Regions from separate parts of the Bacillus sp. GW823-FHT06A11 genome, predicted to be linked through region 1. Evidence: riboswitches for the same ligand, from Rfam matches in the RefSeq annotation. Region 1 holds a riboswitch; each other region holds the start of a gene.
What was found. A riboswitch is a leader RNA that binds a small molecule or an ion and turns the genes downstream of it on or off. The one in region 1 is predicted to bind lysine.
Positions count from the first base shown of each region.

Region 2: another riboswitch for lysine. It lies ahead of AC1Q8L_RS03440 (aspartate kinase); the one in region 1 lies ahead of AC1Q8L_RS07805 (amino acid permease).
Region 3: another riboswitch for lysine. It lies ahead of AC1Q8L_RS17270 (amino acid permease); the one in region 1 lies ahead of AC1Q8L_RS07805 (amino acid permease).
Region 4: another riboswitch for lysine. It lies ahead of lysA (diaminopimelate decarboxylase); the one in region 1 lies ahead of AC1Q8L_RS07805 (amino acid permease).

Region 1 is NZ_JBXAHS010000001.1:1,550,044-1,557,921, forward strand. Features, by position in the region: gene AC1Q8L_RS07795 (DUF3626 domain-containing protein) at 1-855, opposite strand, end outside; partial or broken gene AC1Q8L_RS07800 (glutamate racemase) at 968-1,207, opposite strand; lysine riboswitch at 1,317-1,498, shown strand; gene AC1Q8L_RS07805 (amino acid permease) at 1,646-3,070, shown strand; gene AC1Q8L_RS07810 (ABC transporter permease) at 3,131-4,330, shown strand; gene AC1Q8L_RS07815 (catalase) at 4,604-6,601, shown strand; gene AC1Q8L_RS07820 (type 1 glutamine amidotransferase domain-containing protein) at 6,625-7,140, shown strand; gene AC1Q8L_RS07825 (hypothetical protein) at 7,467-7,670, shown strand; gene AC1Q8L_RS07830 (MDR family MFS transporter) at 7,715-7,878, opposite strand, start outside.
Region 2 is NZ_JBXAHS010000001.1:716,057-723,934, reverse strand. Features, by position in the region: gene AC1Q8L_RS03450 (helix-turn-helix domain-containing protein) at 33-482, shown strand; gene AC1Q8L_RS03445 (VOC family protein) at 749-1,201, opposite strand; gene AC1Q8L_RS03440 (aspartate kinase) at 1,430-2,659, opposite strand; lysine riboswitch at 2,862-3,048, opposite strand; partial or broken gene AC1Q8L_RS03435 (hypothetical protein) at 3,242-3,520, shown strand; partial or broken gene AC1Q8L_RS03430 (DUF4166 domain-containing protein) at 3,463-3,786, shown strand; gene AC1Q8L_RS03425 (YndJ family protein) at 3,792-5,417, shown strand; partial or broken gene AC1Q8L_RS03420 (DNA mismatch repair protein MutT) at 5,447-5,602, opposite strand; gene AC1Q8L_RS03415 (YozF family protein) at 5,632-6,096, opposite strand; gene AC1Q8L_RS03410 (polyphosphate kinase 2 family protein) at 6,502-7,305, shown strand; gene AC1Q8L_RS03405 (PadR family transcriptional regulator) at 7,458-7,878, shown strand, end outside.
Region 3 is NZ_JBXAHS010000003.1:592,401-600,278, forward strand. Features, by position in the region: gene AC1Q8L_RS17245 (metallophosphoesterase family protein) at 1-731, opposite strand, end outside; gene AC1Q8L_RS17250 (aminoglycoside phosphotransferase family protein) at 745-1,671, opposite strand; gene AC1Q8L_RS17255 (VOC family protein) at 1,686-2,483, opposite strand; gene AC1Q8L_RS17260 (sulfite exporter TauE/SafE family protein) at 2,689-3,591, shown strand; gene AC1Q8L_RS17265 (GNAT family N-acetyltransferase) at 3,628-4,077, opposite strand; lysine riboswitch at 4,398-4,590, shown strand; gene AC1Q8L_RS17270 (amino acid permease) at 4,703-6,169, shown strand; gene AC1Q8L_RS17275 (iron-sulfur cluster biosynthesis family protein) at 6,283-6,588, shown strand; partial or broken gene AC1Q8L_RS17280 (DNA alkylation repair protein) at 6,622-7,062, shown strand; partial or broken gene AC1Q8L_RS17285 (tetracycline resistance MFS efflux pump) at 7,073-7,356, shown strand; partial or broken gene AC1Q8L_RS17290 (cytochrome P450 family protein) at 7,640-7,878, shown strand, end outside.
Region 4 is NZ_JBXAHS010000001.1:1,040,281-1,048,158, reverse strand. Features, by position in the region: gene hisI (phosphoribosyl-AMP cyclohydrolase) at 1-250, shown strand, start outside; gene hisE (phosphoribosyl-ATP diphosphatase) at 261-584, shown strand; gene AC1Q8L_RS05165 (histidinol phosphate phosphatase domain-containing protein) at 597-1,613, shown strand; gene AC1Q8L_RS05160 (DUF4025 domain-containing protein) at 1,682-1,849, shown strand; gene AC1Q8L_RS05155 (NAD(P)-dependent oxidoreductase) at 1,994-2,965, shown strand; gene pssA (CDP-diacylglycerol--serine O-phosphatidyltransferase) at 2,996-3,697, opposite strand; gene AC1Q8L_RS05145 (LTA synthase family protein) at 3,886-5,772, opposite strand; gene AC1Q8L_RS05140 (DUF3888 domain-containing protein) at 6,027-6,422, shown strand; lysine riboswitch at 6,512-6,693, shown strand; gene lysA (diaminopimelate decarboxylase) at 6,874-7,878, shown strand, end outside.

The DNA.
Region 1 (7,878 bases):
TACAAAACCGATGTGCCAATACAAATCAATAGCATACTTCAGGCAAATTTCTTCTAAAACTCTTCCTATATCCGTACCCTTAAATGAAGGATCTGCAACAAGTACCTCCACGTCTTCTTTAAGAGAAATCTCTCCATGAATCTGCGCTTCAATATAATGATTAAGATTACGGGCTGGCTCTTTGCTTACTAAATCTATAAACGGCCTTTTCAGATTAGCCAGTAAATGATTAATTAATATTGTTGGAGTCAAATTTCCTTCACCAATTGCAAAATCTCTGACAAATGTCTCTTCCAAAAGAGCAGCTAAAATCATATCAAACTCCTCATAAGTCCCCTTTTCTTTCGGATCTTGATGCGAATCTAAATACGTATATGTAGAGCGCGAAGAAACTTTTGGAGATAAAAGAAAATAACATGAACCAAAACGCGGAGCCGGCCCATCTGGATGTAACATTAAATTTAGCGCTCCGTATTTTGGCCGTTGCTCATTCGTTACGCCTTCTAATTGATATGCCCCTCCAAATATTCTCTTTTCCCAAAGGTCACGTTCACCACCAGGGTAAGCAGATACACTTCCATTAGATAGTAATGTTTCAAATTGACTTTTATATACTCCTTGCTCAAACAGTGCTTCAGCAACACTTTTTATACTGGAATCAAGTCTGTCTGGATGAAAGTGTAAAGCAATCCTTGCATGAGATTTTAAATTAGCGACAGCTTCTTCAAATATTTCATCTGTAATATTAGACATTTTAAGTATATGATTAATCGTTGCTTTAGCCTCACGTTTTTCGTTCTCTGCATATTTTGAAATATACTCTAAAGCAAATAATTGAGATCTTGATAATTCCATAATCCAATCTCCCCTTTAATTGAAATGACCTTAATCCTTTCAATTAAAAATGCATTTTTTCCTTCTTATGCAACTAACCTAATTTATTGAACAAAAAGTACTTTAATACAGTCTAATTACAGATACGAGCATTCTTTACGGGTAAATCCACACATTCTACAGAAATGTGATATCCTAGCCATCGCTCAGCAATATGTTCAAATGATAAAACAGATCCCGTTGTAAAAAAACGATGCTTCGGATTCAGATTGTCAGACAAAATTCCTTTGTGCTGTAAAATGGTACTTAACTCTATCGCTGTTTCTTCTGCAGAACTAATAATCGTTACATCTTCTCCTAACCCCCTTTTTAATCACAAACTCTTCCCTATAATCTGATTATTACTATATCCATTGACGTATAAAAATACATTTGTTACTCTTAAAGACGTTAATTTAATATTTAAATCCTCATTCGTATCTCGGTGAGGTAGAGGTTGCAATCATTAAGAGTATCATTTCAGGAGATGTAGTGGCATTGATGAAGGAATGAGAAAGGAATGGTTGCCGAAGTAAGTCGTGTCCACCATGCACGCTTGCTGGGTCTGCATTTAATAAGTGCAGAACTGTCACAAACGTTTCGTTTGTGGAGAGCTATCGAGAGGTATGTCGTGGGTTTCTTATAAGATAGAAAGCATGTAGCGGCAGATTACGTGCTTTTTTTGTTTTGTTTGGGACTTCTCTTCCTGACTCAGGAAGACATACATATCTCCTCGCTTGACTTGGTTATACTAACTTTGGAGGTATTTTCTATGCAACAAAAAAAATGGGGCTTTTGGGTACTAACAGCTTTCGTTGTCGGTAACATGGTTGGCGCTGGTATTTTCATGGTGCCAAGTACGTTGGCACAAACAGCAAGCCCACTCGGTGTCACTTTAGCTTGGTTAACAACAGGGTTTGGTGTTTTAATGCTAGCTCTTGTTTTCGGTAATTTAGCAATTCGTCGTCCTGATTTAACGACAGGACCACAAAGTCATGCATATGCTTTATTCTCAACACCAAAAAAGAAAAAAATGGCTGGATTCAGTATGGTATGGGGATATTGGGTTGCAAACTGGGCAAGTAACGTTGCCATCATTACATCATTTGCGGGATATTTATCACTCTTCTTCCCAATTATGAAAGATACGCGACTACTATTTTCAATCGGTTCTTTTAACATAGAAGTCGGAAAACTAATTACATTTACGATTTGTTCCATCTTACTTTGGGGAACTCATATTATATTAACAAATGGTGTAAGCGGAGCTGGAAAACTAAACTTCTTAGCAACAACAACGAAAGTAACTGGATTCCTTTTATTCATCGTCGTTACGTTATTTGCATTCGAAGCTTCTAAGTTTGGACAATGGTACACGCCGATGATTGATAAATCAGGTGTATCACATGGTCTTCTTTCACAAGTAAATTTAGCTGCTCTTACAACGCTTTGGGCGTTTATCGGAATTGAATCAGCCGTTCTTTTATCAAACCGTGCTGTTTCTCCAAAAACGGTAAAACGTGCAACAGTTGCGGGATTACTTATTACAGTTGCGATTTACTTAGGAATTACAATTTTAACAATGGGTGTACTTCACGTTGATAAATTACAAACTTCTGAACGTCCATTAGCAGATGCACTAAACGCTGCAATGGGTCATGGCGGCGGGAAACTGATGGCATTACTTGCTCTTACTTCCCTGTTCGGTTCTATCTTAGGCTGGATTTTATTAAGCTCAGAAGTACCTTATCAAGCAGCAAAAGAAGGTTTCTTCCCTTCCTTCTTCACGAAAACAAATAAAAAAGGAAGTCCAATTTACTCATTACGATTAACAAACATTATGTCGCAAGTATTCCTATTCTCAACATTATCAGGAACCATTGCGGAAGCTTATACATTCGTTATTACCGTATCGACACTGGCCTACCTCATTCCATATCTCGTTTCACCAATCTTCCAGTTAAAACTAGTCGCAACTGGTGAAACATATAAAAATGAAATGCGGGCAAGAATTACAGATGGCATAGTCGCAGTTATCGCACTTTGCTACGCACTGTGGGTTATTAAAACCGGCGCATCCGATATAAAAACGTTCCTTCTCGGAATTGGTTTATTCGTAATCGGATTTGCTTTCTATCCATTAATGAATCGTGATCAGAAAAAAAATAACGAAAAGAAAAACGGGCAAGTTGCATAACGCAATTTGCTCGTTTTTTCTTTTGTAAAACATATATAATAGAACAAAGAGGTGAAAAACATGTCAATCGAATCGCTATGGAGCAGTCGCTTCCAACAACATATTCAAAATATCATTACATACTTTGCACGTATGATTAACGGTTTACTATATAGCTTTATCTTTATTTCATGCGTTGGCGCATACTACTATGCTCAGTTTCTAAAAACATCTCCTTCTAAAGGAATATCTTTACTACTCATCACGATTGTACTTACATTCATTATAACGAGATGCCCTATCCGTACATTTATTCAAAAACCTGATGCTGTCTATTTACTAGCACTAGAAGAGAAATTAACATCTTATTTCAAAAAATCTCTTCTATACAATTACATCATTCAGCTTTTCCCATTGTTATTTACGTTCCTTATTCTCGTTCCACTTGCTATGCAATCATTGCAATTAACTGTACCTTTTTTGTGTACAATCTTTATCGTATTAATGATTACGAAAGCTTGGAACATGTACATACATTGGATGTGGCGTGATAGTCACGACAAAAACATATGGCTGATCATCCGTATTACTTGTAATGCCTTAATCATTTACATGCTGTTTTATTCCGCAAATGTTCTCATATTAGGCGGACTACTTTTACTACTTGCTTTCCTACTTCTATATACGAAAAAACAGCCTACAAAACGAATACCTTGGGATTACATAATCGAGCAAGAAGAAAAAATGAACGTTCGTTTTTATCAATTTGCTAGCATTTTTACAGATGTTCCGCAACTGAATAAACAAGTAAATAAAAGAAAATGGCTTACAAATTGGATTGAACCTTTATTACATAAAAAACGAGAAACTTTCTTCTACTTGTATACACTAGCATTTTTACGTGGAAATGATTATTTCGGCATATATATTCGCTTAGGATTGATCGGTGCTTTCGCCTTATATTTCATACCAAATATATACGTAAAAGGCGCTATCGCTTACATCGTTCTATATATGATTTCTATGCAGCTCCGTTCACTGTGGAAATATTTTTCAGGAAATATTATTGTAGCATTATATCCGATTGGTACTGAAGAAAGAATGAAGCAATTTCTTCGCTTAATCTTTATATTGCTAAGTATTCAACTCATTGTATTTTCAATTGTTATACTCATTGCTACAGGTCAATTTTTACATAGCCTTATCATTATGATTGTCGGGTTACTCTGGATCAAATTTATTATTGTACCAAAAACAAAGCAACGCGTTTCTTCGTTTTAACGAAAAGAAATATCTTAAAAGCCAAGGAGCAAATAAATTATCTCCTTGGCTTTTTTATTTTTTAATTTTAAACCTATCGTTCATACTTAATTAAAAACTTTAGGTATGTTACTCCTGTTTTTCTTAAGCATAGAGTGCTATACAAACTCCCTGTCTTCCCCTTGATGTTTTAGGGTTTAATTATGATTTTTACATACAAAAATCATAATACATGTTTACATACTAATAAAAAGGGTATCTATTAATTAACAGAGTAAAGGAGGGGCCTATATTGTGAATAAAAAAACGGAACAATTGAAGCATCACGTTACTGACAATCAATGCAAACATGCTTTAACAACAAATCAAGGGGTAAAAATAGCTGAAGATGAATTTTCTTTAAAGATGGGCTTAAGAGGCCCAACCTTAATGGAGGATTTCCACTTTCGCGAGAAAATGACCCATTTTGATCACGAACGAATTCCCGAAAGGATTGTTCATGCACGCGGAGTTGGTGCTCATGGTTATTTTCAGCTTTATGAATCGTTAGAAGCATATACGAAAGCAGATTTTCTTACTAATCCTTCAAAGAAAACACCTGTATTTGTACGGTTCTCAACCGTTCAAGGTTCTAAAGGATCCAATGACACAGTAAGAGATGTACGCGGATTCGCCACAAAATTTTATACAGATGAAGGAAACTATGATTTAGTGGGTAATAATATGCCAGTATTCTTTATCCAAGATGCTATTAAATTTCCTGATTTTGTCCATGCAGTTAAACCAGAACCACATAATGATATTCCTCAAGGAGCTAGCGCTCATGATACCTTTTGGGACTTTGTTGCGCATAATCCTGAGTCCACTCATATGGTCATGTGGCAAATGAGCGACCGAGCTATTCCGCGTAGTTTACGAATGATGGAAGGTTTTGGAGTTCACACATTTCGACTCATTAACGCAGAAGGAAAAGCCCATTTCGTAAAGTTTCACTGGAAACCTACCCTCGGGGTTCATTCATTAGTATGGGATGAAGCTCAAAAGATTGCCGGGAAAAATCCTGATTTTCATCGTCAAGATTTATACGAAGCAATTGAAAAAGGGGATTATCCTGAATGGGAGCTTGGATTACAGCTAATTCCAGAAGAAGATGAACATAAATTTGATTTTGATATTTTAGATCCAACGAAATTATGGCCAGAAGAAGAAGTTCCCGTAAAATTAGTTGGTAAAATGACACTGAACAAAAATGTTGATAACTTCTTTGCTGAAACAGAGCAGGTAGCTTTTCACCCTGGTCATGTCGTACCAGGTATTGATTTTTCAAATGACCCTCTTCTGCAAGGAAGATTATTCTCCTATACAGATACACAATTATCTCGTTTAGGGGGCCCTAATTTCCATCAAATTCCTATTAATCCGCCTGTATGTCCTTTTCATAATAATCAACGTGATGGTATGCATCAAATGCAGATTCATCGCGGTCAAACAAGCTATCATCCTAATGGATTAAATAACAATCAACCTGCAACCGTCCAAGCCGAACAAGGAGGATATGAACATTATCAAGAAAAGATTGATGGGCATAAAATTAGAGGTCGCAGTAAAAGCTTTCTTAACTTCTATTCTCAGGCTAAACTTTTCTACAATAGTATGAGCCCTATTGAAAAGCAGCACATAAAAGAAGCTTTTTGCTTTGAAGTTGGGAAGTGTAAATCAGACATGGTGAAGGCAAATGTAATTGCTCTTCTAAACCACGTCGATCGTCAATTAGCACAAGAAGTCGCTAACATTATTGGAGCTCCTTTACCTAAGGTAAATCACGAAGTAAATTCAGATGCAAAATCACCTGCACTAAGTATGTCCAATACTATTTTTAAATCTGATTCCAAAAATGTTGCAATTCTATTAAATGGTGACCCAAGCGTCTCACTTCTGTCCGAATGGATTCAAGCTTTTGTACAACACCGAATTAACTATAGCATCATAGATAATAAAATTTATCAGTTCAATGATTCCATTAAAGTAACTGATACTTATACAACAACAGACTCCTCCCTTTTTGATGCAGTATTAGTGTTTAGTAGTGAGTCTGTCATTCAACCCCCTGTTTTAGAATTTGCAGAAACTACTTTTAAACATTTTAAACCGATAGCTCATGTCCTTAGTAATCCTCATGCTTTGGACCATAGTAAGATTAAACTGGATGGAGCAGGAGTTTACAACTTAACAAATACTTCAATTGAATCATTTATAGAAGGCATTGCCCAAGGAAGATTCTGGAGCCGATAATATAATATAAGGAGCGGATTAGAATGAGTAAAAAAATTGCTATTTTAATAACGGATTATTTCGAGGACACAGAATACACAGAGCCAGCAGAAGCTTTTAAACAAAAGGGATATGAATTAACAACTATTGAAGCAGAAAAAGGTAAAACGGTACACGGTAAGCAAGGAAAAAGTGAAGTCGTGATTGATAAAAGTATTGATGATGTTTCTCCAGAGAACTTTGATGCCCTCTTCATACCGGGTGGATTTTCTCCAGATATACTTCGTGCCGATGAACGTTTTGTTCGCTTTAGTAAAGCATTTATGGATGCGGAAAAACCTGTTTTCGCTATTTGTCACGGACCTCAGCTACTCATCACTGCACAAACACTTGAAGGACGCGATGTAACTGGATATAAATCTATTGAAGTCGATTTGAAAAATGCCGGCGGGAACTTTCATGACAAAGAGGTTGTCGTATGTCAAAATCAGCTAGTAACAAGTAGACAGCCAGAGGACATCCCAGCGTTTATTGAAGAATCGTTGCGTATATTAGGATAACTACTTCGGTTAACTAACCTCCTTTTATTTACATGAAAATAATTAATCAGTGGGGTTTTATTCATCCACCACTGATTAATTATCCCTCACCAACTGGTCGTTTGCAGGAAATCCGACCACCACAAATAGCAGGATAAATAAAAAAGGGGGGGAATCCAAAAGTTCAGTTTTAATAATCTTTTGGATTCCCCCCTTTTCTCGCCCCAAAATTCCTTATCACTTTTCATAGGCAGTTCTCATATAGTGAAAATGACTATATAATTCCTATCCATAAGTTAAATAATGATTTCGCACATATATAAATACAAAAGATGGGAGCCTTATTTATGAATAACAATCCACCTTCAACGCCCCAAGACAACTCCGAAAACAATAGCCGTGATATTACACTGCAAACATTAAGGGTCATCGGACTCGTCGTCCTTATTAGTGGTTATATCCTCGTTGCGCTCTCTGAAGTAGGTGAGCTGAAAGTCTTATTAACAAACCCAAATAGCAATCCTGATTTAGCTGAAGTTGATCCGTTTTAAAAGCCATATGAAAAGCGATTTCTAGCATCGCTTTTTATATCGTTTTATCCAATCTGAGAAACCTCCCCCTCATACTTCTCTTTCCCTATCGCCTTCATAAATAATAAAATACTGCTCATACCAACGATAAAGTACAGAGCACTCATACCCCAAGATGCAATAAATGAACCTAGCATAACACCTAATGCCCCGTTCATTTTTGCCACTT
Region 2 (7,878 bases), 830 kb from region 1:
TTATGTAATAATTTGTTAAAGGAGGGGACGTTATGAGCATAGGAAAGCAGCTAAAAAAACTACGAGAATCAAAGGGATTTTCGCAAGAGGATGTTGCTAAAAAGATTGGTGTGACGAGGCAAGCAGTGTACAAATGGGAAAATGATAAAAGTTATCCTGATATGGATAATCTAATTTTACTAAGCGAAATGTACAATGTTACGCTTGATGAGTTAATAAAAGGGAAACAGAATATTAAAGAAAAAATACATATTGATGAAGAAGATGAGGATTTTGAGAAAGAGAATGATTTTGGTTTTTATATTGGGTTTGGATTGCTAATTATGAGTGCATTCATTGATTATGAAGGAATACAAGTATTTGTATTAGGAGTTGCACTATTCATGATGGTTTTTTATTCGAATGTGAAGAAAGTTATTTTGAATGAATATAGATCGTTTTTTCAAGAGAAAGAGCGAAAAGATATATGTGATAAAAAGTGAGAAGAGTTAGTTATATTTCCTAGGAAAGGGTATAACGAATATTTTCATTGTATTATAATGATTTTGGGATATCGGTAATATGAAAGCTATTTGGGTAGATCCTTGAAATCTATATGTAAAATGATAATAAAGTTATTTAATTTTAAAAGCTCAAACAAGCATAACCCCGTTCTAAAGCTAGGACGGGGTTCAAAATATAATAATAAAATCGCTTAAGAGTCTACGTTTTATTCAATGATAGTGCCTTTTTATAAAACGTCACTTGCTTATTTATTACCGAGTTCTTCCGCTAAACCGATTAAAATCCCTTCGACTCCACGAATGTAGCAGAGACGATACGAGTTCTCGTACTGAACTACTTCGCCAACGAGCTCTGCACCATGCTTAGTGAGTCTGGATACCATTTCGTCAATATCTTGAACGGTGAACATGACGCGTAGATAACCGAGGGCGTTTACAGGAGCTTTTCGGTGATCTGCTATAGTAGGAGGGGTGAGAAATCGCGAAAGTTCAATTCGGCTGTGGCCATCTGGAGTGACCATCATAGCAATCTCTACGCACTGAGAACCGAGTCCAGTTACGCGACCAGCCCATTCACCTTCGACATTGGCTCGACCTTCGAGATTCAAGCCAATCTCCCCAAAGAAAGAGATTGCGTCATCAAGGGATTCTACAACGATGCTGACATTGTCCATTCGTAGTAATTTGTTTTTTGCCATAGTCTTATCTCCTTATGTATAAAAGTTCATTATTTAATCATCCTCATAATTATACTACTAAGTAGTTACAAATTCCTTTCAGTCAAAAACACCTTGTCACAGTATAGGAAAAATTGACAAGGTGTTTTTTTATATGTCATATAGCATCTTGTTAACGAACAGCTTTTATTTAATAGGAAGGAAGTAGATTAATATGATTTTTTTATAAGTGTTACTGAGCATATCAAATTAGCTCATTTGCACTAAAGGCTCAATTTTCGCCATAAATGATTGATGCAGTGCCTCAACACCTGTTACTAAATGAAGGCGGTCAATAACGACAGACACTTTAATTTCTGATGTACTTACCATTTTAATATGAATATCTTCTTCTTTTAAAGTAGTAAACATATTTGCAGCGACACCAGGGTTAGATACCATGCCAGATCCTACGATTGATACTTTTGCTAAATGATTTTCATATTCTACTGCTTCATAGTGAAGTGCCTCTTGATTTTGTTCCAATACTTCTAATGTTTCTCTTAAATCATTAGAATGGATGGAGAAGGAGAGATGAACAGTTCCTTCATTTGTAATACTTTGAATGATGATATCTACATTAATATGTGCCGCTGCTAATGTAGAGAAAACAGTTGAAAGTGAACCTTGTTCTAATCCTTTCACTGTGATGCGTGTAATATTATCTTCAAATGCAATACCTTTAACGATTGATTGTTGTTCCATGTTACATTCTCCTTTTACAATTGTTCCGTTTTCTTGTTCCATACTTGAGCGAACTTCTAAAATGACATTATGATTTTTAGCAAACTCAACAGCACGCGGGTGTAATACACCAGCACCGAGGTTTGCAAGTTCTAACATTTCGTCATAAGAAATTTCATCTAATTTATAAGCATCTTTTACAACTCGTGGATCCGTCGTATATACGCCGGTCACATCTGTGTAAATATCACATTTTTTTGCGTTTAGTGCAGCAGCTAATGCGACAGCAGTTGTATCAGAACCGCCTCGTCCAAGCGTTGTAATTTCAAAATCTTCACTGACTCCTTGGAAACCAGCTACAATAACAATCGTGCCTTTAGTAAGATAAGACTGAATTCGATCTGTATTAATTTCAGTAATCCGTGCACTACTATGTACAGATTCTGTCGTAATACCAGCTTGCCATCCTGTTAATGAAATCGCGTTATACCCTTTTGCTTGTAGTGCCATCGTTAATAATGAAATAGTTACTTGCTCTCCTGTCGATAGAAGTATATCCATTTCGCGTTTACTTGGATTTTCTGTAATTGCGTTAGCAAGTGCGACAAGTTCATCCGTGCTTTTTCCCATTGCTGAAACGACAGAGACAACGCTATGACCTCGTTCATATTCTTCAATAATTAAATTTGCTACATGTTGAATGCGCTCGACGCTCCCGACAGAAGTGCCACCAAATTTTTGAACAATTGTTTCCATTGCAAATTCCTTCTTTCGTCTATTTTTAAGAATAGATTAGGAAATATATAGATCCCAATACTCCTGTAGTTACCAGAAAGACAAACAAAAAACACCATCTCAAATAAGTGAGGATGGTGCTGTTACAGGAAAAGGGAAACAGAAAACGGAGCTAATAAAAAAACCGCCAAAAAAGGAATATCATAAAAAATGATATCTCTTTTTTGTAGATAGCTCTTCATACATACACGTCTGTACATATGACAGTTCTGTTTCTATTCGAAAACAGCCCCAATTGATAAATGCAGAGAAATTTATCAATTTCGGCAATACTTCCTTTCATCTAAGTTCATAGACATCTCTGTGTCTCCATTAGAATACTCATAAGTATTGCAACCTCTATCTCACGTTTTAGGCGAGAGTGTTTGATTTATGAAGTTGTTGGTAACATTTGTTTTATAATAATTTAAATTTTTCGGGGAATCAAGTGTTTTATATATATTTTAAAAATTCTTTCTTTTTTCTGAGGAAGTTTGTGAAAAATGTAGCAAAATAAATTCATTGCATGTACATTAAACTTATAGTGCATAGGAGGTGGGGAGAATGAAAAGGAAACAGCCTATTTATGTTGCGACAAAAATGAACACGACGATGGGGAAATTATGGGAATATATGCAAGAACCAGATATACATACAGAGTGGGATGCTCGCTTTACTGAAATTTCGTATTTAGAGAAAAAAGAAGGAGAACCACAGAAGTTTTTGTATAAAACAAAGATTGGATTTGGGTTTGAAATAGCTGGAGAAGGGGAATCAATAGGTGAAATAAGAAAAGATATTTTAATGCAGTTATGCAATTGGATGGAAACGAAAATGAAATTGTAGATTATTTTGGCGAACCACATTTACTCGTTTCTACACTGCATTTTCATATCGATGAGTTAGGGGCAATGCATATTTCTTCAAAGAAACAATGGTTTTATATGTTTGGAAGAAAAATGCCGTTACCAAAATTTTTGTATGGTGAAGCAAAAATTGTTGAAAGTTATGATGCAACACTACAGTGTTTTCGAATTCATGTACAAGTACGAAACCCGTTAATTGGCTCGCTTTTTTCATATAAGGGAACATTTGTGGAAAGGAAATAAACGATATGAAAAATATAATATTTGGGCTTGCTTGTTATGTTGTTTTTCTAATATATGAGTGGTCGAATATAAATCCTGTTGAAGCAATTATATTATTATCTGTTTTATTATTTATACCAATGTCACTTTGTATTAGTGATAAAAGAAAAAGAGATGGATCGTATTTATTATTTTATAAATTCGTATCGTTTTTATATCCAATCGCAGCAATTTGTGCAATGCTAGCTTTCGTCACAAATTACAATGTATTTGCGCTAGTTTGGTTTGTATATACAGGAATTGTTGCGTTATTTGGTGTAAGTAGATTGCTAGAAAGAGGATGGAAGCCGTTAGAAGAGATCGCCATAGATAGTGCGTTTATTTATTTGTTTTTAGGTGGTTTTTGGTTTTTTGCTTCAGTAGCAAAACTTTCAATTATGCATTTTAGCTCTGACATTGTTTTACTCACAGCAGCGCATTTTCATTATTCGGCGTTTCTATTGCCATTATCAGCTGGTTTAACAGGGAGAAAAAGAGAAAAGAGAAGTAAAGTATATGATGCTATTATGTTTATCATCATGATTTCACCAATGACAGTTGCAATAGGAATTACATACTCGAGAATATTTGAATTTTTTGCAGTGCTCCTATATTTATGTGCGATTTATGGATATGGATTTTACGTTTGGAGAGCAAAATTTAATGCTATCAGTGCAAAGATTCTTTTAATCGTTTCGTCTAGTACACTCATGGTTACAATTATGTTCTCACTTATATACTCATACGGGAATTTGAAGCATGTAATGACGATTACAATTGCTCAAATGGTTTGGATTCACGGTGTTGTCAACGGAATTGGAGTAGCGTTACCGGCATTTGTCGGCTGGATGATCGAAAAGAGTGTTCCGAATTATAAATACTATGGGAAACCAATGAGTAAATTAAGAGGAAGTGTGGCAATTGGTGAGGCTTTTTTATATAGCGGCAATTTAGTAGGCAGTAAGGAATACAACGGTTTAGTTGATCAAATAACTGATTTTCATAGTGAGTCATTTGACGTGACGAAGGTACCTTTAAGTATTATTCGTTTTTATGAAAATACAACAGAGTATGAGTTGCAATCAAATATTAAATGGGCTCGTTGGTTCCGCCTATTTGCATTTTGTTATGAGAAAATGAGCAAGCATGTAGGACAAATACATTTAGGAATGGGCGACAAGTGGGAAACGATGCATGGCTCTATCATTGGTGTAATGGATGAGGAAGATGGAAGAGAGAATGTAAGGGCTTGGCTAAGGAAAAATGAAGCAGGTGAATCTATTTTTGTAGCTCTTTATTCAAAGCATACAGATAAGGATGAGACATATATGAATATCGCCTTGCCTTTACCTTATTCGAATATGACTGGTATTTTGAGGCTATGTAATGATAATCATGATTTAATCATTACTAGTAAGTTAAGAGAAAATGGCCAGGGAGATGAGGGGATTTATTTACATACTCGGTTCTTAACAATCCGTTTACCGTTAGCAGAGACTTTCATCATTACAGAGGGTAAGGATAAAATGTTAACAGCTCATCATAGCATGTGGCTATTTGGACTTGAATTTTTACATATTCATTATAAGATTGAAAAAATTGCACAGAAGTAAGAAAGGCTTGGATGGGTTTCCAAGCTTTTTTATGTATGGGTAATTGTCATAGAAATTTGTTTATTTAGCTCATTATCCCAAACACGTTGAATTTCAAAAGTGCCTGTTTCAAAAAATAATGGGAATCTTTCTTTAAACCAAGTTTGCATAGGTAGCTTTAGTGCTGTATCGATTGGTATCCATAAGAAAGAATAAGCCCTAAAGAAATTAGGACTTATTCTTCATTAAATACAAATGTTTGTTTCATTTTTTTACCTTCATTTACCGGATGGCCGTTATAAGAGAAATTCTTTTCTTCCCAAGTGATCACAACCTTAAAATTATGACTATTAAAGTCTAATGGGAATACCATGTAGTCAAAGCTTGTATGACTTTTAGAAATATTTTCATTAGGTGTAGTAGGTTTAAAGGTAGCTTTAGAGGTAGGATTGTTATCAAGTATTTCCACAGATACATTTGATACATCATGACCGATGTTTTTTACGAGTAAACTATACGTATCAAATACACCTTGTTTTGGCTGGATTGCTTGCTTGTTTGGATTATGGGATTTATCAATTTCGACATACCATTGTTTAGACTTTGACGCAATCGGCAGTGACTGAAATGTGTAAGCACTAGCTTGCATTGGTAGTGCTAAACATATAAGCGTAAAGAGAGTTAATATTTTTCGTTTCATTTTTTTTAGAGCTCCCATTCTTTAATGGATTTACTTGTTATTATCTTCTTTTTACGAGTTAATATACCATATAATGTAAAGTGGTTGTTGTGAGTAGTGAATCAAAATCTTATTCACTACTCTTATAGCTAGCATAATTACGTATGAAGTAAGAAAGAATAAATTTGTTTTTTCTATACTTAGATTACTGCCCTTTTTAAAAGGGCTATTTTTACGTTTTAACAAAAAGAATATACTAAGAATTCAGTATAAATTATTTATTTTAATGTAGTTAAATGTGCTTGTATATGTGAAATTAGAGAGGGAAGCTGTGTAGAGATGTTTCTACACAGCTATTTAGGATATGAAAAAATTACCAAAAATATGTTAAAATAACATTGTCATACAACAAGGGGGATTTGTTTTATGGAAAATGGACATCTTGCTAAAGTAGACTTAACGAAAAAAATTGAATCAAAATCTCAGTACAATAAGAAATTAGAAAAATATCAAAGGCGCTTATTAGCATTAAAACAAATTTTGAAAGAAGAAAAAATCGCGGTTATGCTTGTTATGGAAGGATGGGATGCGGCTGGTAAAGGTGGGGCAATTAAGCGGGTGACGGAACATCTTGACCCACGTGGGTTCCAAGTAGATCCAATTGGAGCGCCTGCACCTCATGAAAAACGTTACCATTATTTGCAACGTTTCTGGCGTAAAATTCCACAGTACGGGCAAATTACTATTTTTGATCGCTCATGGTACGGTCGTGTGTTAGTTGAGCGTGTTGAAGGTTTTGCTACAAAGGAAGAGTGGATGAGAGCATATGATGAGATTAATGATTTTGAAAAACGACTAACAGATGACCATTACATAATAGGGAAGTTCTTCTATCATATAAGTAAAGAGGAACAGTTAAAGAGATTTAAAGATAGAGAGAAAAATCCTTTGAAAAGATGGAAAATTACAGACGAAGATTGGCGTAATCGTGAAAAATGGGATGAATATGTTGAAGCAATGGAAGACATGTTTGAAAAAACAAGTAAGCCAAATGCGAAGTGGCATATTATTGAAAGTAACGATAAATTGTATGCCCGTGTGAAAACGTTAAAAATCATTATTTCATTCATTGAGGATTATTTCTTAGAACATGGTATAGAATTGCCTTCTTATTATTATGAAATGAAAGAGGATATTGAAGTTTTGCAAGATGTAGGTGTTAAAGAGTAAAAAAGAAAATGGTCCTGTGAATTGGTGAAACCAAATTATGGGGCTTTTTTATTTAGAAACATTTTACAATTAACAGAATAAGGTATATAATCAATAATCATATTAACATTGTTAATATGATTATTGATTATATACTATGTGGGGGTTTTACTTTGAAGGGAAGAGATGTTGTTTTAGGTTTATTAATGGAAAAGGAATTGTCTGGTTACGATATTAAAATTGTGTTTGAAGACGTATTTACTCATTTTTTTGATGGAAGTTTTGGAATGATTTATCCAACGTTACGACAATTGGAGAATGAAGGGAAAATAAAAAAAGAGGTTGTCATGCAAGAGGGAAAACCGAATAAGAAAATGTACTTTATTACAGATGAGGGGCGTGAAGAATTTTATCAATACATGCAGACACCTGTAGAGAAGGATGTTTTACGTTCGGATTTTTTAATGAGAATGTATTTTGGTAACTATAGTGATGATGTAACAATAAAAAAATGGATTAAAGATGAAATTGAAAGAAAAGAAGCGTACATTGCAGATCTTCGATTGAAATATGAAAAGTGGAGAGTAGGTATTA
Region 3 (7,878 bases), on a different contig from region 1:
AATCCTCGATACAGTGCAGTCCGTAACTCTTGTTTGTATTCTGCAATCTCTGGCATTTCGAGTTCTTCTGCTAGTCTGATAGCTAATTCAATATCATACGGTACTCGTACAAGTTGAATAGAAAAGCTCGCTGCTTCTTTTTCATTGTAAGTTCCTTCAAATATTAAATAGGAAGCTTGTGTTATTTCAAGTGGGTTTCCTACGCTACCGGCGTTACATAACGTTTTCCCTCTGAAATTTTGAACGAACGCTTGGTGAACATCACCGTAACAAACGACATCTGGTTTTCTTTCCCCTTCTATATTTTCCGTCAGATCACTATTTTCGAACATACTAATACGTTCTTCTCTTGAAGCGTGTGGTTGAATTCTTTCATATAAACTTCTCGGTGAGGCGTGGAACATACGAATGAGTTTGCCGCTCATAAAAAATTCGATTGAAAATGGTAAACTTCTTAAATAGTCGTTTTGTTCTTCTGATAATTGTTTTTGATGCCATTTTAATGCTTCAAATTCAGTTGGCTTTGTAATAAAATCATCCCAGTTTCCCATTACGACTACTTCACATTCTTTACGAATGATTTCAATTGCTTCACTGGAATGAGGTCCTTTTCCTACTAAATCTCCAAGACAAATAATGCGCTCGATTCCTCTTAATTTAATATCATTCAACACGGATTCTAATGCTTGAATATTACCGTGAATATCTGAAATTACTGCTATTTTATCCATATAAATTACTCCTTTATTTATTAAATTCACTTGATTGATACCATTTTGGAATATAGGATGAAAAATCATTATGATCTTCTAAAATTCTATTTAACCTTTCCTTCATATCATCTACTAAATGTGGTGTGCTTCGGTTTGTCCATACGATATCAGCCGGGAATATCATTGCTGCATATAATGAGTACAGTTTCCAAAAATGTAGATTAGGTTCGCCTCCGCAATAACCGTGAACTTGTCCAACCGCAAATGATTTACTTATTCTTGTAGTAAAAATCGCTACGTTATAAAAATCGTGTATTGGATCGCCAAAATCATATCCACCAAAATCAATAACGATAAACTCCTTATTATGAATCATACTATTTGCTGGATGGAAGTCCTCATGTAAAAATCTTATTGGACGATTTCCCAATAAATCTTTATGATTTTCTACAAAGGTTAATACTGGCTTCAAATCCATAAAATTCACCTCGTAATCTGTTAGTGCCTCTATGTATCTTTCGTATTTATTCCATCTAGATGTTTCCCATTTATTACTTGCACTTTCTCTTTCAATTGAGTGAATTCTCTTTAATACTTCCCCTGCTTTTCTTCCTGCATTATACTGTTCTTCCACCGTTAGCTTCGTTAAACCTTCTTCACCATTTATACCTCGGGTCCATTCAAATACTTGAACACATTTATTTAATTTCTCAAGTATTATGAAATGAATTAACTTGGGGGTTGGAATATGTAATGACTCTAATTGTTGCATATACGTATATTCTTCTTGTTTACGTTCAAAATGAACAGCATCACATATTTTTACAAAATAAGTTTCTTGATTCTTTAATTCAATTTTATACTTCTCTTCATGTGAAAACCCTTTTGAAATAGCTGTACACTTTGCAATACGAGGCCATTCTAGTTTTCTCTCTATCTCTCTAAGGATTTCTTCCACAACATTCACCTCTATTAATATATGTACAAACTACCTAGCACTTCATGCTCTCGTTTATTTCCACCTGTAAACTCTACTGCAAATGGATTTTCGCCATTCTTATTCAAATGTTCTAGCACTAGCCCTTCTTCAATCGGTTCACAAAACTGTACATGAATATCTCCAAACACTACACTTTGACACTCAGCATTCCATTTTTCATTTTTCACAACTGAGCTTGTAGATAGTCCCATTACTTCTTTCCATTTCCGCACCGTTTCTCGAACGTTTTTCACTGCATAATGGATCGTTTCAATTTGTTGTACTTTGTTTTTATGTTCCGTAATCGTTCCAATGTTACGTAAATCATTTCTTCTTTCTTCGTCCGTTTCATTCCACTGTATAAAGAAAGGTAATTTCAGTCCGTTCTCTTCTTGCTTAACAAATAACATTTTCCATTCTAAAAGCCGGCCATCTTTTCTCATGCGTTTCCCTTCAAATGGCCCTATCGTATGTAAGCCGTGCTTCTTAAAGTTAACTACTAGCTCCTCAATTGCATCTGTTCGGATTGCGATTTGTAGCATTCCTTCTCCATTTTGTAGTTTCATCACTGTTTCTTGTACTAATGGATTTTCTGCTTCTTTCGCTTTTTCTTCATGTTGAACTGCTAAAAATTCTATATATGATAAATCAAAATAACTTAAACTATTCCAAGTACCCCAATTCGTATGCTCTCCGCCTAATACAGTATGAAATCCAAGTTCCTGCATTTGTTTTGCCGCTTCCTCCGGTGTACCATGAACTGCATGAACGAGATGATCAAATCGTAACATGTCTTTCTCCCCTTTCTCTTCATCCTTTTATTGTATATTTTATTTTTCTTTCATTCAATTCAAAAACTTTAAAACCTAGTTGATTTATACGATTAATATGTATTATAATGAAACAAATTTAATTATTGCTGATTGGAAAAACCAAAGGCACTTTTCTCATACGGGAAAAGTGTCTTTTTCATTTATTATTACAGGGGGATTATTTATGCAGAAATTAATTGTCTTTGCTATTATCGGATTTTTCGCCCAATTGATCGATGGAGCACTTGGAATGGCGTATGGGGTAACGTCTACTTCACTATTATTAATGTTTGGTATTGCACCGGCTGTAGCTTCCGCGTCCGTTCATTTAGCTGAAGTGGTTACAACTGCAGCTTCTGGCGCATCTCATATCAAATTTGGAAACGTTGATAAATATACCGTTTCTAGACTTACATTACCTGGGGCAATCGGCGCATTTGTTGGTGCATGTTTTTTAAGTAATTTGCCTGGCGATGTAATCAAACCGTACATTTCCGTATTTTTATTTACTTTAGGGGTTTATATTTTATTACGATTCATCATTCAAAAACAAATTGTCACTTCAAATAAGCGTATGTCTGCAAAACAACTTGTGCCGCTTGGTTTATTCGCTGGATTCGTTGATTCAACTGGTGGCGGTGGTTGGGGGCCGATTACTACGCCTGTTCTTCTAGCAAGAGGAAATGAAGCTAGAAAAGTTATTGGATCTGTAGATACGAGTGAATTTCCTGTTTCACTCGCTGCAACAATTGGCTTCTTCATCTCACTTGGCTGGGAACAAGTAAGCTGGGTTTGGGTATTTGCCTTAATGCTTGGCGGTATTGTCGCAGCTCCAATTGCTGCATGGTTAGTTCGTATCGTTCCAGCACATTTACTTGGGGTATTAGTTGGCGGTCTTATTATCTTTACGAATATACGTACACTGCTTACTACATTTAAAGTGGATCCAACTATTATTTCACTTTCTTACGTTGCAGTTGGTCTTGTCGTTATTATTTCTATTTTCATTGCTGTTCGAAATCATTCCAATCGTCCTAACGCATCAACGGCTGAGTATCCAAATGATCAGAAGCAAATGCTACCATAACTATAAAAAATACCGCCCAATTTAGAGCGGTATTTTTTATTTTTCTATTTTCCAATTAATCATCGTTTCTGTAGCATTTACTCTCTTCATATGTAACTTTTCTAAAATGCGAATCGAACTATAATTATCTAGAAGTGTCTCTGCAATTATTGTTTCTACCTCTCCTGTTTTGAAAGCCCAATCGATTAGTTCTCTTACAGCTTCTGTTGCATAGCCCTTATTCCAATATTTCTCAATAAATCCATAGCCAATTTCTACTGTTCGATTCTCGTTTGGTTTCCCTTTAAACCCAATATCACCTATAACGCTATCATCTTCTTTCCGAAGAACATACCACGCGCCCCATGGTAATATAGCTGCATCTTGTTTTACATTCTTTACATGCCCTACAATATGCGGACCGCTATTGTATCCTTGCTCGTTAGCAACTTGAACTCTCTCTTCTGTACACGGCACTATATAGAGCCTTTCTGTTTCTAATTTCATTTTGATTTCCCCTTTTTACTTAAACATTACTCTAATTATAACAAATAATATGACTTTATTATGAATGTCGAATTATATTTTTCTGAATTTTCTTTTAATTTAGAGGGTTTTTCAATATTTTTTGCGAAACATTTGTATAACAATTTTTTCTTTGCTTATTGCTACATAATAGTAGGCTCGGGTGGAGTTTTGCAAGCGTTTCCTATACAATAACCGATATTTTTTGACTTTTCCTAACAAAATTCCTTGCAATATATTCAGAAACTCATTACAATTGCCATATATTAAAAATCTTAGCAATATATAAATCCTCATCAATCCGATGAGGTAGAGGTTGCGACTTTTAATAGTAAAACGGACGAGACACAGAGAATGTCACTGACTCCGTTTGAAAGGAAAAGTTGCCGAAGTTTATATTTCTTCTCTGGAAATATGAGCTGGGGCTGTCTCCGAAAGGAACAGAACTGTCACGTTTACAAAATTACCGTGTAAACGTGGGGTGCTATCTTAACGGAAGGGTATGATGGGGTGGTTATTTGTGAAACGTTCCGCCAAATTCCTTTGGCGGTTTTTTGTATTTTTCTCCCCCGCTCCTTCCTAACCTACAAGAAAAGGAGTGTTGAACATGAATAGCGCAACAAATCAATCTACCTCTAAAACAGAAACTACACAAGGACAAGGTGAATTAAAACGCGGATTAAAATCGCGTCACCTTACGATGATTTCTCTCGGTGGTACAATCGGTACCGGACTATTTCTTGCCAGCGGTGGTGTAATCCATTCAGCTGGTCCTGGCGGTGCACTAATCGCATACGCCGCAATTGGAATTATGGTTTATTTTTTAATGACAAGCTTAGCTGAACTTGCAGCTTACATGCCTGTTACTGGATCTTTTAGCACGTATGCAACAAAATTTGTTGATCCATCACTTGGCTTTGCACTTGGATGGAACTATTGGTATAACTGGGCAATTACGATTGCTGCTGAACTTGCAGCCGTAACATTAATTATGAAATTTTGGTTCCCAGATACCCCTTCTCTTATTTGGAGCGGATTATGTTTAGCTATTATTTTCCTTTTAAACTACTTATCTGTTAAAGGGTTTGGTGAATCTGAATATTGGTTCGCACTTATTAAAGTAGTTACGATTATTATCTTTTTAATTGTTGGTTTCATGATGATTTTTGGAATTATGGGCGGTGAAACGGTTGGATTTAAAAACTTCACTGTTGCAGATGCACCATTTAACGGCGGTATCATGGCAATTATCGGTGTGTTTATGGCAGCTGGTTTCTCATTCCAAGGAACTGAACTATTAGGAGTAGCTGCTGGTGAAACGTCTGATCCAGAACGTAATATCCCAAAAGCAATTCGTTCAATCTTTTGGCGTATTCTTTTATTCTATATCCTTGCGATTCTCGTTATCGGTTTATTAATTCCTTATACAACTGAAAGCCTTGCTGCAAGTGATGTTACAGTAAGTCCGTTTACACTTATTTTTGAAAAAGCGGGCGTTGCCTTTGCTGCTTCTGTTATGAACGCTGTTATTTTAACTGCTGTACTATCTGCTGGTAACTCTGGTATGTATGCATCAACTCGTATGCTTTGGGATTTAGCTCGCCAAGGAAAAGCACCAAAGTTTCTTGGTAAATTAGATAGCCGCGGTGTACCTGTTAACGCGTTAATCGTAACGTCAATTGTTGGGAGTATTGCTTTCATTGCTTCTTTATTCGGTGATGGTGTTGTATACATTTGGTTATTAAACGCATCCGGAATGTCTGGTTTTATCGCATGGGTTGGAATTGCAATTAGTCATTACCGTTTCCGTAAAGCATATATCGCACAAGGAAAAGATTTAAATGACTTACCATATAGAGCAAAATGGTTCCCATTCGGTCCAATCTTCGCATTTACACTTTGTATCATCGTAATTTTAGGACAAAACTACGGCGCATTTATGGGTGAAGCAATTGATTGGAACGGTGTACTCGTTTCTTACATCGGTTTACCACTCTTCTTAGTACTATGGTTAGGTTATAAATTTACGAAAAAAACAAAAGTGATTCCACTTGATAAATGTGAACTAAAATAAAGTGAAACGAGCAAACAAATTTGTTTGCTCGTTTTTTGTTGCAAACCTCTTTACTTCCCTATTGCTCCTGTTTTTGCAATAATAAAGGAAATATAAATAAAGGTTGGGATACAATGAACATTCGCATTACTGATGAAGCGAAAGCAGCTATACATAGATTAGAACTTGAAGATACAAAGATCGTTCGCATTAGAGGAACAATGACGAACTCTTGTAGTATTTTCGTTGATGTCGATTTAATTTGGGATACATATAACGCAGATGATGTTGTATATGAAGATGCAGAGCTTATCGTACAAATGGATTCATTCACGAAAGACTACACTGGTGATACGGTGAAACTTGATTATAAGACGACAGGTTTTAGTATTACGACTCCGAGTGAGACTTTGGTTTATGGATTGTCGATTAAAAAATAAAAATTGTTTTCATTTGACCACCGAGGTGAAAAAATGGGTAAATATATTCCGTTAAAATTTTTATTTAATGAAGAATTAGCAGAAAAAATAGCTGATTCTATTTGTAAACACGATCCTTGTTTCTCTAAAAGCATCTTTGTAGATTCTGTAGCTTGTAAAGTTGAAAATTTAGAGTTAAAACAGCGTATTGAAGTAATTGCAGATGAATTACACAATGCTTTACAAAAAGATTTTAATGCCGCAATACATATATTACTGAAAACATTAGGACCAGAAAATACAACAGAAGTAGGCACATTTACAAATGGATATATGTACATGCCTGTTGCAAAATACGTTGAAAAATATGGGCTTAACGATTTTAAAATCTCGTTTAATGCAATGTATGAAATAACGAAAAGGAATACTGCTGAATATGCCATTCGGCCCTTTCTTGAAACATACCATCAAGATACACTAAACATATTACAACAGTGAGTTCATGACGAAAACAGTTATCTCTATCAGTGTTTCAGTAGTTTGGAACAAAAGGCTGCTGGTACTAGAATGAGTTTGCTTAATTTCCCAGGCTTTCTATCGAAAGGAATGGGGATTGCGATTATAGGTGGATTATTATCGATACATTTGCTAAACCGAAAATTACTACCTATGAATGCTAATTCTTTCACTCATTTGTATAGTAATTTACTATTACTTTTTGCAGGAATCATATTGATTAGCTGGTTGGTTACTATGAAAATGTATAAATGCTCCAGAAGAAATATATAACAAAGTGAAAAGATTCATTTTTCAATAACTTTTTTGTTATATTTTTCAATCTAGTGACGTTTCTTACATCAAGATTAAACAACTATATTTTTAACCCCGATCTAAATTTAGATCGGGGTTATGCTTATTTGGACTTTTGAAATTAAATAACTTTATTATCATTTTACATATAAAAAATCAAAATTTAACAATTTACCATATATGCATTATAAAAGGTTTGTCTAAAATAATGTATATGTCAAGAAAACTTGTCTGGAAGTTGAAATGTTGTAGAATCTAGAGTCCGAATATACTTACGATAGATCCTCCCAATCATACTCGCCTGCGTCGGATAGTCTCTAAACCCTTTACACCACGTATGATTGAGGACCTTCGTCCCCGTATTCAGCAACTTGCCAACGAATTGTTAGTTGCTGTACAAGAACAAGGAAAAATGGAAATTATTGCAGATTTTGCTTAACCACTACCCATTATTTTCATTTCCGAGGTGCTTGGGATTCCCGCCACTGATCGAAACCAGTT
Region 4 (7,878 bases), 510 kb from region 1:
GAAAGAAGTTTTAATGCTAGCTTATATGAATGAAGAAGCATATGAAAAAACGTTAGAGACGAAAAGAACATGGTTTTACTCTCGTTCGAGGCAGTCGTTATGGAATAAGGGAGAAACATCAGGGAATGTTCAATATGTGCAATCTCTATACTTAGATTGTGATCAAGATTCAATTGTTGTGAATGTGAAACAAGTAGGACCTGCTTGTCATACGGGGGAGAAGACATGTTTTCACTATCAAATTATATAGGGGGATACATATGGAAAATGCCTTTAAGTTGCTGTATAAAACAATTGAAGAACGAAAGGAAAACCCACTTCCTGAATCGTATACAAATTATTTATTTTCAAAAGGAGAAGATAAAATTTTAAAGAAAATTGGTGAAGAGTGTGCTGAAGTAATTATCGCATGTAAAAACAATGATAAAGAAGAAGTAGTGAAAGAAATGGTTGATGTATTTTATCACTGTTTCGTTTTATTAGCTGAAAAAAATATCGCATTGGAAGATGTCATGCGAGAGGTGAAAGAACGAAATGGAAAGCTTTCGAGAATTGGGGATAGAAGGGAAATAGATACATTATAAGGGGGAATGTATATGAGAGTAGATTATCATCTTCACTTAGAAGAAGGACCGTATTCAATAGGGTGGCTTGCTAAAATAAATGAAGCGTTGGAATGTTATGAACCGCTTCAAGAAAGGCATTCTATTGATTGGCTTATGAAAACACAAGAGCGTTTGCAAAAGCGTGTGAAGGAAGGGCCATTTACAACAGAATGGATAGATCTATATTTAGAAGAAGCTGTGCGAAAAGGAATAAAAGAAGTGGGAATTGTTGATCATCTATATCGTTTTCATGAAGCGAAAGGATATTATGAAAAATATGTAGATATTAGTAATTCTAAGCTCGGTCGTATACAAAAAGAATGGTTAGATCAAGTAAGGGTAGTTTCACTGTATGATTTTACAAAGGCAATTGAAGAGGCGAAAGAACGATGGAGTAAAAGAGGTGTCACACTTAAACTTGGAATTGAAGCGGATTATTTTATTGGTTGTGAAGGAGAGTTAAAAGAATTATTAGCGCTAGGAGACTTTGATTATGTAATTGGTTCCGTTCATTTTCTAAATGGCTGGGGATTTGATAATCCAGATACGAAAGAATATTTTGAGGTGCATGACCTACGCGCATTATACGATACGTTTTTTAAAACAGTTAAGAGTGCGATTCGTACCGAGTTATTTGATATTATCGCTCATCTAGATAATATAAAGGTATTTAATTATCGATTGGATGAGAATGAACAGCTTTCTTATTATGAGGAAATTGCCTGTGCGTTAGTAGAAACGAATACGGCAACAGAAATAAATGCAGGATTGTACTATCGTTATCCTGTTCGTGAAATGTGCCCAAGTCCACTATATTTACAAGTATTAGCTAAGTATGGTGTTGCAATTACGATTTCTTCGGATGCCCATTACCCAAATGATTTAGGGAACTATGTACAAGAGAATGTACAAACATTACGAGCACACGGTGTTACTCAGATTGCAACATTTACGAAGCGAGCAAGAGTAATGAGGTTGCTTGAAGAAGAAGTAACAAATTCAAAATGAAACGCAATTTTTTGATGAAAACCACCCTTTTTGTTCAAAATAAGAAAGAATGAAAAGGAGGGTAAGAAATGGCGAAACAACAAAATAAACAAAATGTACAAGTTGCACAGCAACAAGCTTATACTTCTGAAACGAATGCTGCATCTCAATCGGTTATTGAGGAGCAAATTAGCGATACGGTTGCAGAAGGAACTATTGATGTGAAGCTCGGAAAAGAATCGCAGGAAAAAGCGTAAGAAGAGGGGAGAGTTGCATCTCCTCTTTTTTCATGGAAAAGTGTCGGTTTTCAAAACTATAATCAAATTCCTTGGTTTTTATATGTGGATTTCTTACAATGAAATATAAGAGATATCTTATTTTCTATAGAAGAGGTGTTAGTAGTGGCAAAAATATTAGTAGCGGGAAAAATTCCGGAAATTGGATTAGAACTATTAAAAGATCATGATGTAGAAATGTACGATAAAGAGGAGTTAATTTCTATAGATGAATTAACAGAGCTTGTAAAAGATAAAGATGCATTGTTAAGTTTACTTTCGACAAAGGTGCCAAAAGAAGTTATTGATGCAGCGCCTCATTTAAAGATTGTTGCAAACTATGGTGCTGGTTACGACAATATTGATTACACGTATGCGGGTGAAAAAGGAATTGCAGTAACGAATACACCGAAAGTATCAACGGAAGCGACTGCAGAATTAACATTTGCACTTCTTTTAGCAGCGGCGCGTAGAATTCCTGAAGGGGATACGTTATGTCGTACGACTGGATTTAACGGATGGGCACCGTTATTTTTCTTAGGACGAGAAGTCCACGGTAAGACAATCGGAATTATTGGTCTTGGAGAAATCGGGAAGGCTGTTGCAAAACGTGCGAAAGCATTTGGAATGGATGTTTTATATACAGGGCCAAATCGTAAGTTTGAAGCTGAAAGTGAACTGGGAGCAACGTATGTGACGTTGGAAAAATTATTACAAACAGCAGATTTTATTACAATTAACTGTGCTTATAATCCGAAATTACATCATATGATTGATGAAGAGCAGTTTAAAATGATGAAGAAAACAGCGTATATTGTAAATGCTTCACGTGGACCAATTATGAATGAAGCAGCACTTGCTCATGCATTAAAAACGAATGAAATTGAAGGGGCAGCTCTTGATGTGTTTGAATTTGAACCGAAAATTACAGAAGAGCTAAAAGAGTTAAAGAATGTAGTACTTGCTCCACACGTAGGGAATGCAACGTTTGAAACTCGTGATGCGATGGCTGAAATGGCTGTCAGAAATATTTTAGCTGTATTAAACGGCGAAGAGCCAGTAACACCTGTAAATCAAAAGGTATTAGTCACAAAATAAAAAGAAACCTTCCGGACTCGGAAGGTTTTCTTATTTTTCTTTATTCGCTTTTTTAGACGGTCTTTGTCTAATGAATTGAGATAACATGTACAAAATATATAGTGGAATGGCAATGAATAAGAAAACAGAAAAATTGCCAAATCCTGTTTGATACATTGTAATAATGATTCCAACTAAAAATAGTGTAATAATGATGCTATATCGTGGAATTGGTACATCTTTTAAACTTGGGATACGAATGCGGCTCACCATTAAAAATGCGAACGTTACAAATACGGTAATAAGAACGATTTTTGGAATGGTATGTGAAAATAATGTTAAGAAAGCAACAAGCCCTCCCGCTGCTGTAATCGGTACTCCAGTGAAATATTTCATTGAAGTAGAAGATGGTGTTACATTAAATCGTGCTAAACGATATGCTCCGAAAAGAGGGAATAATCCCGCTATGTATAATCCGATGATTCCGTAGTTTGAGAAAGATGTGTAATACATTAAAACAGCAGGTGCTGCACCAAATGTTACGACATCTGCAAGCGAGTCGAGCTCTTTTCCCATTTGTGAATCAACACGTAATAAACGAGCAACACGACCATCAAGACTATCTAACATCATCCCGATAAGTACTAAAATAGCAGCTGATTTATAATATCCTAAAGATGCATAGCCGATTGATAAAAATCCGCTATATAAATTTCCGAGCGTAAATAAGTTTGGAATAGCTGCTCTATACAAAATCTGATCCCTTGCTTTCTGTAATAAATTCTTAATTAGTGTATGAAAGTTTACTTATTTTATCATAACATAAATTTATTCCTCATACGAAAGAAATTACCAATTTGTGAAAGATTTCATAGAAGGATGATTTAAAAATTAAGTGAAAATAAAAAGAGGAAGCAACTTGTATAAAGTTGCTTCCTTTACTATTCAAATTTTGTTGTCATCGTTCCAGTTTTATATTGATTATTAGGATCGAAACGTAATAAATCTCCATAAATTAATTTATCGGAGAGTTTTAATTCTGTTTTTGCTTTTTCAATATACGGCTGACATAGCGTCATATCAGCTTCTTCACCCGTACTTCTTTTGTAGCACATATTTTTTGTATAAACATACTCTTCAGAAACAAAGCTACCATCACGCATTACCATAAGCGGGTCTTTTTCTTTAATAAATAAGTCAGTTCCAAATTCAACGGATTTATTTGTTTTAATACCAAGTAAATGAAGGAGCGTTGGTTTAATATCAATTTGACCAGATACTTTAGAAACAACTTTTCCTTCTTGACCAGGCACATGAATAATAAGAGGAACTCGTTGTAATTGCATAGAATCGAATGGTGTAATAGTATCTTTTCCTAGGAACTGTGCCATAGCTGCGTTATGGTTTTCGGAAATACCATAATGATCACCATAAATGACAATAACGGAATTATCATACAGTCCTTCTTCTTTTAATTGTTTAATAAATAATTTAAGAGCTTCATCTGTGTAACGAACAGTTGGGAAGTAGCGGTTTACAACACCACTTTCTGAGTTGAATTCATCAACATATTGGTCTTCCGGATTTAGAAGAAACGGAAAATGATTTGTTAATGTAATAAATTTTGTATAGAACGGTTGCGGTAAAGATTTTAACTTTGGAATAGATTGTTCAAAGAACTGTTTATCTTTTAATCCCCAACCGACAGACATTTGTTCCGTTCCTGCGTAATCATTTAAATTAAAGTAACGATCATATCCAAGCGCAGGATACATTACATCCCGATTCCAAAACGTTTTATCATTTGAATGGAAGACGGCAGAAGAATATCCGTATTTCTTTAATTGTTCTGGTGTCGCTGTGTATTCGTTTGTTGCATGAGTAAAGAATACAGAACCACGATCTAGCGGATAAAGTGAGTTTTCAACGATAAATTCAGCATCAGAAGTTTTGCCTTGTCCAGTTTGATGATAGAAGTTATCGAAATAGAAACTATCCTTAATAAATTCATTTAAAAATGGGGTAATTTCTTTTCCATTTATTTTTTTATTAATAACAAAGCTTTGTGTAGATTCCATTGAAATTAAAATTACATTTTTACCTTTTGCAGCTCCAAATAAGTTTTTATCAACTTGTTTGTCTTTTGAGTCTGTATAGTTTTTGATTTCAGAAAATCCATCCCCACTTGCAAATACACGCTCAGCTGAAGACTTGGATTGAAGTGTAATATCAAATAGATGATATGTGTATAAACCTAAATTCTTTACGACAGTTTGACGGTCAAATGAGCGCGAGAACATTTGTGGTTTATAAATAACTGATACAACAATTTGTAGTGCTAATAAAGCTGTTACACCGCTAAAGAAAGTTCGCTTCTCTGAGCGGGAAAGTGGTGTTTTGTCGCCAAATGATGGGAATTTACGCGAAATAAACATTAAAATAATTGCATCTGCAAATAAAAGTAATGTTTTGTACGTAAAGAGTTCTTTTATACTTGTCCCTAAATCAGCCATATTGTTTGTTTGGAATAAAACCGGGAAAGTAACGAAATCGTTATAGAACCCATAAAACATTGCGTTTCCAAATAAAATAAATGACAGTATAAAACTGATTCCAATTATAATTCGGTTTCGGTACTTAGATGCAAGTAAAGCTAAGCCGAAAAATAAAAGTAACGCAGCTAGTGGATTAATAAAAAGCATGAATTCTTCAAAGAAATTATCAATTTTAATATCAAATGCTAGCTTGTACACAATATATGTTTTAATCCATAGTAAAACGACTGCAACGAGTGCAAATCGCAGTTTTGGAAACAGATGTTGTAGCATAATATACTCCTCTCCTAAAAAGCATGACAGTTCTTGTGAGTCAGTTTGCTTAACGACTCATTTTATATATACGAACAGTCCTTTGTTATTATGATTATTATACTATGAGTATCATTATACGAAAATAAAAGAGAGTTGTGGGCTTTTTTATAATAATCGAGTAGAAAAAGAGTGGTGGGAGACAATAAAACAGAATTTCTATGTATGATAATTATCGTACGCAGAAAGAATCGCGTGATAATACGGAGGTTATAATGCGAAAATTATTATATTTTATAGCATGCAGTAGTGTTATACTTTTTACCTCACCGAGTGTGTCAATAGCTCAATATGATGCACCTCTTATGGAAGATGCACTTTATTCTGTTTTATTTCCAAAAATAAATAAAGCAATTGAAAAACAATATGGAAGTTTGAAACCGTATCAATGCCCTAAAATTATTAGTTTAAAAAAAGTGTATAGCGGTACATATTTATTTCAAGCAAGTATTGAAGTGACAAAGTATGAACGTGTTGCTGGGAAAATTGCTCCCCCATTTGAGAAGGTAACGATTACATTTAATAACGAAGAAGGCGAATGGGAAGTGACAAAGATTTCAGTAAAGCGCTTACCAAATGATACAAAATTAAACTGCAAAAAAACAATATAAAAAATTGTTTGACAAATAAAATGGTCCTTTGGTATTGTTAATAGCAACAATTAGATGTTTGAAAATTAAATAGACTTACCTCATCTACTCTCAAAGGTAGAGGCCGCGATAGGAAAGAGTAAGCTATGGGAGATTTCATGGAATCTGTGATCATAGGCTGAAAGGGACTATTGCCGAAATATAAGAATAACCATCTTATTCATATATTGGGACTACATTGAATAAATGTAGTACTGTCATAAGATTTATTTTATGGAGAGCTATTTGGAGATGTTGATGCGGTTTCTTATTTTGAGGAGATAACAACTCGTTTATTTTTTCAATATATATTTTTCCTAATAAGAAACGCGTGTGAACATTGTTCCGCGCGTTTTTTGTCTATCTAAAAGCGTGCTGCAATGAATAGAAGATTGGGGTTATGAGTTTTAGAGGAAATAAGGGAGGAATTTAAATGTATTTACACGGCACAAGCCGAATTAATGGGCAAGGACACTTAGAAATTGGAGGGTGCGATACGACGCAGCTAGCAAAGCAATACGGAACACCACTTTATGTATACGATGAAGAGTCTATTCGAGGAAAATGCCGAGCATTTCATCGTGCTTTTAAAGAAAGTGGTTTCTCTTATCAAGTAGCATATGCAAGCAAGGCGTTCTTGTGCATGGAGATGTGCCGAGTAGCTCGTGAAGAGAATATGTCATTAGACGTTGTTTCTGGAGGAGAATTATATACTGCGCTCCAAGCAGGATTTCCAGCATCACGTATTCATTTTCATGGAAATAATAAAACAGAAGAAGAGATAGTGATGGCTCTTCAGGCGAATATCGGTTGTTTTGTCGTAGATAATTTCTTTGAATTAGAAGTTTTACACGATTTAGCGATGCAACATGGAAAGTTTGTGAACATATTAATTCGTGTAACGCCTGGAGTAGAGGCGCACACACATGAATATATTACAACAGGCCAAGATGATTCGAAATTTGGATTTGGCGTTTCAAACGGTCAAGCGATGCAGGCAATTGGATTTGCTTTACAAAAATCCAATTATAATGTGCTAGGGATTCATTCACATATCGGATCGCAAATATTTGAAACAGCTGGCTTTGTTCGAGCGATTGAAGTTCTTCGCCAATTTTTAGAAGAAGTGAGAGAGCAAACAAACTATGTAGTAAAAGTGTTAAATGTAGGTGGGGGATTTGGAATACGCTACACAGAGTCGGATACACCGTTAACTCTTGAGACATATGTGCGAGCTGTAACAAGTGCAGTGAGAGAACAATTTACTGTATGTGAATATCCATTGCCAGAAATATGGATTGAACCAGGCCGTAGCATTGTAGGTGATGCTGGGACAACAATTTATACAGTTGGGTCTGTGAAAGATATTCCTGGTATTCGGAAATATGTATCAGTCGATGGTGGAATGACAGATAATTTAAGACCTGCTTTATATAGT